2 regions of the Neorhizobium sp. LMR1-1-1.1 genome follow, and region 2 is predicted to be linked to the other one. Evidence: riboswitches for the same ligand, from Rfam matches in the RefSeq annotation. Region 2 holds a riboswitch; the other holds the start of a gene.
What was found. Region 2 has a riboswitch for S-adenosylmethionine ahead of MRBLMR1_RS15200 (O-succinylhomoserine sulfhydrylase). Riboswitches for the same ligand answer to the same signal wherever they lie in the genome.
Positions count from the first base shown of each region.

Region 1: it holds a riboswitch for S-adenosylmethionine, as region 2 does, so the genes downstream of both, metA (homoserine O-acetyltransferase MetA) here and MRBLMR1_RS15200 (O-succinylhomoserine sulfhydrylase) in region 2, are expected to answer to the same signal.

Region 1 is NZ_JBEGHE010000058.1:121,717-125,252, forward strand. Features, by position in the region: gene MRBLMR1_RS25780 (ABC-F family ATP-binding cassette domain-containing protein) at 1-712, opposite strand, end outside; gene MRBLMR1_RS25785 (thiamine diphosphokinase) at 722-1,378, opposite strand; SAM riboswitch at 1,502-1,579, shown strand; gene metA (homoserine O-acetyltransferase MetA) at 1,642-2,562, shown strand; gene MRBLMR1_RS25795 (aldose epimerase family protein) at 2,681-3,536, shown strand, end outside.
Region 2 is NZ_JBEGHE010000025.1:415,958-419,493, forward strand. Features, by position in the region: gene MRBLMR1_RS15200 (O-succinylhomoserine sulfhydrylase) at 123-1,301, opposite strand; SAM riboswitch at 1,349-1,426, opposite strand; gene MRBLMR1_RS15205 (2'-deoxycytidine 5'-triphosphate deaminase) at 1,504-2,595, shown strand; tRNA gene MRBLMR1_RS15210 (tRNA-Gly) at 2,715-2,788, shown strand; gene MRBLMR1_RS15215 (hypothetical protein) at 2,915-3,067, opposite strand; gene MRBLMR1_RS15220 (Crp/Fnr family transcriptional regulator) at 3,239-3,536, shown strand, end outside.

The DNA.
Region 1 (3,536 bases), on a different contig from region 2:
TAACGCCGTAGCGCATCCAGTGCTCTTCGCGCTCGATCGCCTTGCCGAGCTTGTGCTGTTCGATCTCTTCCTCTTCGAGAACCTGATCACGCCAGGCTTCGAAATGGCCGAAGCCGCGAGACAGCCTTCGGGCGGTGCCGCGATCGATCCAGACCGTGGCGTTGGAGACCTTTTCAAGAAAACGACGGTCGTGGCTGATGACGACAAGTGCGCTGCGCGTCTTGCGCAACTCGTCTTCCAGCCATTCGATGGTCGGCAGGTCGAGATGGTTGGTCGGTTCGTCGAGCAGAAGGATATCGGGTTCCGGTGCCATGACACGGGCAAGTGCTGCACGGCGCGCTTCGCCGCCGGACAGCCGGTTCGGATCTTCTTCGCCGGTCAGGCCCAGATGTTCGAGCAGATAGGTGACACGATAGGGATCGTCGCCCGGACCGAGGCCCGCTTCGGCATAGGCCTGCACGGTCGAATACCCGGCGAAATCGGGAGCCTGTTCGAGATAACGGATCGTCGCAGATGGATGACGGAAAACTTCGCCCGACTGCGCCTCGACCATGCCGGCCGCGATCTTCATAAGTGTCGACTTGCCAGAGCCGTTGCGGCCGACGAGGCAGATGCGGTCACCCGGTTCCACCTGCAGGCCTGCGCCGTTCAGCAACGGCGCGCCGCCGAAGCTCAGGAAGATGTCGTCAAGCTTGAGAATGGGAGGTGCCATGAGGACCGTTTATGCTCCGGAAAAATCGTGGGGACGGGCAAGGATCATCGCCTTGCCGCTCTTTAGATGGAATTCGACCGGCCCTTCCGCAACATTCGAAACCGTGCGGGATGAACCGAAAGGCAGCGAGAAATCCTTTAAGGGATATCTTGCGCCCAAAATGTCGAGGCCCGACAGGGCGGAAAAGCCGAGGACGGAAAACAGCGCGTCCTTGGGGAGGTCGATCGCTTTTTTGCCCGGCAGAAAGGGAATGGCCTCTTCATCACCCGAGGCGAGAAGTATGTCGAAGCCGCGTTCGGCAAGGCTCATGGCAAGCAGAAGATGCTGCAGCGCGTGGTCGGAACGCTCGCCGCCAAGTGCGCCGATCAGGATCAGACGCTTTGCGCCGCGTTCGATCGCCTCGGCCGTGGCAATCTCGCCATCGGTCTCGTTCTTAGCCAGTGGATAAGTCTTTCGCTCCACCTCGGGAAAACGGGCGATCAGGTCTTCGTCGGAAGAGTCGAAGTCGCCGACCCAGAGTTCCGGTATCACACCAAGCCCGGCCGCGTGGCGCATGCCACTATCTGCGGCAATCACACGGCTTCCCGCGATCGCATGTCTGACGCGATCGGTGACGACAAGATTGCCGCCAAGCAGGATTGTGAAGGTCGAATTGGCCATGGGCATTGCCCATAGCGCAAAGGGTAGCGGAAGGGAAACAGTGCATATGCCTATTTCGGTCGCGCCATGGTGGCGTCAGGTCAAATTTGCTCCCATTGACGGAGGCTCTCGCAAGGATTATCTGATAAACCGAACTTCCGTGGTGATTTGGCCGGCCGGCTTGCAGCCACGTTAAAAAAGTCGCTAAAGGGCCGCGAGAAGTTAGACTTCACTTCCCACGGGCCGGTTGCGATTTTTCGTTGCCGGCTTTTTGTTTGTGGGGCCTTACTATGCCGATCAAGATTCCCGATACGCTTCCAGCGTTTACCACCCTCGTTTCCGAGGGCGTGCGCGTCATGACCGAAACGGTCGCCGTGCGCCAGGACATTCGTCCGCTGCAGATCGGACTTCTCAACCTTATGCCGAACAAGATCAAGACCGAGGTGCAGATGGCGCGCCTGGTCGGCGCTTCGCCGCTGCAGGTGGAGTTTTCGCTGATAAGGCTCGGCACGCACAAGGCGAAGAATACGTCCGAGGAACATCTGCTCTCCTTCTATCACACCTGGGAAGAGGTGAAGGACCGCAAGTTCGACGGGTTCATCATCACCGGCGCGCCGGTGGAGCAGATGGACTACGAGGATGTGAGCTATTGGGACGAGATGCGCCAGATTTTTGACTGGACGACGACCAATGTGCATTCGACGATGAATGTCTGCTGGGGCGCGATGGCGGCGATCTACCATTTTCACGACGTGCCGAAACATGCACTCACTGAAAAGGCTTTCGGCGTTTACCGTCACCGCAATCTCGCGCCGGCCTCGGTTTATCTCAACGGCTTTTCCGATGATTTCCAGGTGCCGGTGTCACGTTGGACAGAGGTGCGTCGCGAGGATGTCGAGAAGAAGTCCGATCTGGAAATCCTGATGGAATCCGACGAGATGGGCCTTTGCCTCGTGCATGAGAAGAAAGGTAACCGTCTCTACATGTTCAACCACGTCGAATATGATTCCACCTCGCTGGCGGACGAATATTTTCGCGACGTGAATGCCGGTATCCCGATCAAGATGCCGCATGACTATTTTCCGCATAACGACGATACGCTGACGCCGCAGAACCGGTGGCGCAGTCATGCGCATCTTCTATTCGGAAACTGGATCAACGAGATGTACCAGACGACCCATTACGACATGGACAAGATTGGCACCGAATAGGCGCTTGGTGTGGCTTCTGGGGCGGCGTCGGGAAAAGACGCCGCGCGTCGCCGTTTCCCATTGCGGGACCTTGCCAAATCGCGCAGTTTGCCGCCGATAAAAACGGCGGAGGAAACTCATGGCAGGGCAGGCATTCGAGGTGTTCGGCACCACGCAGGACGGGGAGCCCGTCTATCGCGTCCAGATCAGCGGCGGCGGGCTGACTGCCAATGTAATGACCTGGGGTGCGGTCATTCAGGACCTGCGCCTTGAAGGGCATGATGCGCCTTTGGTGCTTGGTTTCGACGACTTCGCCTCCTATCCGGCATATTCACCCTATTTCGGTGCCACGCCTGGCCGTTGCGCCAACCGGATCGGCGATGGAAAATTCTCGATCGATGGCCGCGATTACCAGCTCGAACTGAACGAGCGCGGTGTCACGCATCTGCATGGCGGCTCGGACGGCATGGGAAAGCGCAACTGGACGATTGTCGAACATCAGTTCGACAGGGTGGTGCTTTCGATTACCGATGCCGATGGGCGCGCGGGTTATCCCGGCAATTGCACGGTGACCGCGACCTACCGGTTGAAGGCGGATGGCGTGCTCTCGGTCGTCTATGAAAGCCTGTCGGACCAGCCGACGCCTGCCAATGTCTGTCAGCACTCCTATTTCAATCTCGACGGCCGCGAAGACATTTTCGGCCACGAGATCATGATTGCCGCCGACAGGATAACGGATGTCGATGCAAGGCTGGTTCCGACCGGCAAGCTCAATGACCTGACCGGATCGCCCTTTGATCTCAGGCAGATGGGGCCGGTGCGGCGTGCGCTCGAGGATGGTCGCCAGGTGCCGTTTGACCACAATTACTGCCTGTCGAACGAGCGTGTTGCCAAACGCTCTGTGGCGCTGGTGCGCAGCCTTTATTCGGGTGTCTCAATGGAAGTGAGGACCACCGAGCCGGGCGTGCAGTTTTATGCCGGTGTGATGGTCAATG
Region 2 (3,536 bases):
GCATCGAACGTCAAGAAAACTCGCGGTTTACGCGAGAAACTGTGATCTGTTCTTGGAATTAGGGATAACTGATATGGTGAATCCGAAAACCGGATTCACCATATCGACGGGCCGAAAAGACCTCAGATAGAAGTCAGAGCCTTGGCAAAATCTTCAAGCAGATCTTCGCCGTCCTCGATGCCGGCCGAGAAGCGCACGGTGCCGGGCGAAATGCCAAGCTCTGCACGCGCCTCGTCGGTGAGGTTCTTGTGCGTCGTTGTTGCTGGATGCGTGATCAGGCTGCGGGTGTCGCCGAGATTGTTGGAGATGGTCACCACGTCCAGCGCGTTCTGCAGCTTGAAGGCAGCTTCCTTGCCGCCCTTCAGCTCGAAGCAGACCAGCGTCGATCCGCCGCTCATCTGCTTGGCGATGATGTCGGCCTGCGGATGGTCCTTGCGGCCCGGATAGATGACTTTGGCGACATGCTTGTGCTCTGCCAGGAAGTCGGCGATCTTCGAGGCGTTGTCCGTCTGCGCCTTGACGCGGATCGGTAGTGTCTCAAGTCCCTTGATCAGCGTCCAGGCGGTAAACGGCGACATGGCCGGGCCTGTGTGGCGATAATAATCCTGCAGATGCTCGTCCACCCATTCCTTGTCTGAGAGGATCACACCGGCAAGGCTGCGGCCCTGGCCGTCGATATGCTTGGTGGCCGAATAGACGACGATGTGGGCGCCGAGTTCCAGCGGCTTCTGGAAAAGCGGGGTCGCAAACACGTTGTCGACCACCACCTTTGCGCCGATCTGGTTGGCAAGCTTTGCTACGCCGGCAATGTCGACGATCTCGAGCGTCGGGTTGGTCGGGCTTTCGAGGAAGAACACCTTGGTATTCTTCTGGATCGCTTTCTCCCAATTGGCGAGATCGCGGCCGTCGATGAGCGTGCATTCGATGCCGTAGCGCGGTGCGAGCGTCTCGACCACCCAGCGGCACGAGCCGAACAGCGCGCGGGCTGCAACGATATGATCGCCGGCCTTCAGCTGGCAGAGCAGGGCGGCGGAAACGGCGGCCATGCCGGATGCCGTGGCGCGGGCTTCTTCCGCACCTTCCAGCGCACACATGCGCTTTTCAAACATGTCATTGGTCGGGCTGCCGTAGCGGGCGTAAATGTAACCTTCGGTCTCGCCCTTGAAGCGCGCTTCCGCGGCTTCCGAACTGTCGTAGGCAAAGCCCTGGGTGAGATAGATCGCTTCAGACATTTCGCCATATTGCGAACGCAGCGTACCGCCGTGGACGAGTGTAGTTGCCGGGCGCCATTTGTTTGTCATGCTAGTCCTCAATCCAAAACAAAAAAAACCGGCCGCGAAAGCAGACCGGTTTTAGCAACCCGGTCTTTTTAGCCACTTGTTTAACGTGGCTGCAAGCCGACCGGCAAATCACCACGGGATAAAGCTGGCTTACGCCTCGCATTCGCTTGCGTCAATGCCCTGCATTTGGTTTTGTCACCGCCAAATTTTGAAAGAAACGATCATGGCTCGCGACACGGGAATTCTGGCGGACCGCGCAATTGCGGCGCTCTTCGAAACGGGACGGCTGGTCTCCGAACGGGATCTCGACCGCGATCAGATTCAGCCGGCCAGCTTGGACCTTCGTCTGGGTGCCAAGGCATTTCGCGTGCGCGCCTCCTTCATGCCAGGTCCAAACAGCCTCGTTTCCGATAAGCTCGACCGGTTGAAGCTGCATGTTGTCGATCTGTCGGAGGGCGCGGTTCTGGAAACCGGCTGCGTCTATATCGTGCCGCTGATGGAAAGCCTCGATCTGCCGGCAAATATGTCGGCGTCGGCAAATCCGAAATCCTCGACCGGCCGTCTCGATATCTTCACCCGCGTCATCACTGATCATGCGCAGGAATTCGACAAGATCCCGGTCGGTTACCGCGGCCCGCTCTATCTCGAAATCTCGCCGCGCACTTTCCCGATCGTAGCCCGACAGGGTTCGCGCCTGTCGCAAATCCGCTTCCGCATCGGCAATGCCCTCCTGTCAGAACCTGAACTCTTGCATCTGCACGAGACCGAAACGCTGGTCGCATCCTCGACGCCGAACGTGTCCGGCGGCGGTATCGCGCTGTCGATCGATCTCAAGGGTGATGCGAATGGCCTGATCGGTTATCGTGGCAAGCATCACACGGCCGTAGTCGATGTCGACAAGAAGGCCCAGCACGATGTTTTCGATTTCTGGGAGCCGCTCTACAGCCGCGGCCGCAACGAGCTGATCCTCGATCCGGATGAGTTCTACATCCTCGTCTCCCGCGAGGCCGTGCATGTGCCGCCGCTTTATGCCGCCGAAATGACCCCTTTCGATCCGCTGGTCGGCGAATTCCGTGTCCATTATGCCGGCTTCTTCGATCCGGGCTTCGGACACGAAGCCGCAGGCGGACGAGGCAGCCGCGCCGTCCTGGAGGTCCGCAGCCACGAGGTGCCCTTCATCCTCGAAGACAGCCAGATCGTCGGACGCCTCGTCTACGAGCATATGCTGGAAGCTCCGCAAGGTCTCTATGGATCTGGTCTCGGCTCGAACTATCAGGCGCAGGGTCTGAAACTGTCGAAACATTTCCGCGGCTGAGCATCACGCTCGATCCCGGTTGGGCGTTTCGAACCGTATCTGCCCGACCAATCCCGATGCCGCAGGCAGCCCACCGCCCTTGACAGCCGCGATCCGTTGTTGGAAACCTGCAGGCGAAAGCGGGTGTAGCTCAATGGTAGAGCAGCAGCTTCCCAAGCTGAATACGAGGGTTCGATTCCCTTCACCCGCTCCAGCGACTTTTCCATCAGTGTTTATTAAAATGACAAAGTGCCTAGGAAGATAAGGTTAGGCACGCGCGTGCGTGTAGCTACGTGCAACGATGCGCGGTGACCGCCACTTTCGGTAAAGGCGGTGCGGTTTATTTGTCGCGGCCGGACCCCTTGCTGATCAGCTTATGCTCTTCTTCTTGGATGAGGTTTAAAAGCGTTTGCCGCTCCAGAGCGGTCCAGCTCCGTTCCTCCAGCAGCTTTTTATAGCGCTCGATATTCTTGCGCGCGATGAAATCCTCCAAGCATGGCTCCCTGCAATGGTTATCGCACTGCGTAAAATTCCATCCGCTTGTTCCTAATCAAAGAATCTGCCGATGGAGCGGGTCATAACTTGCAGCGATAGAGGTGCGACGCACTGACAAAAGTCAGTTTGAGAGCGACTTTTGTGCGACCACCTAGACTGTTAGGTTAAAATGAAATTCCGTGCCGCGCGAACCGATCAGCCGAGTTTGGCTCTTCGGGCTGAACATCCATGGCAGTCGAGTGACCAAAATGGATCGACTATCGAACTGCTACCTAGCGAGAGGACTGAGCTTCTGCTGCTTGGTGAACTTCTCACAGTAAAGGCTCACTCAGCTCCGATTTTCATGCAGGGCGAACGAGCAAAACATCTGTATTATCTGGATGAGGGAGTTGTTCAGGGAAGGCATACGATCCGTAACGGGGTTCGACAAAGCGTGGCGTTGTTTTGGCCCGGTGACTTCTTCGGTT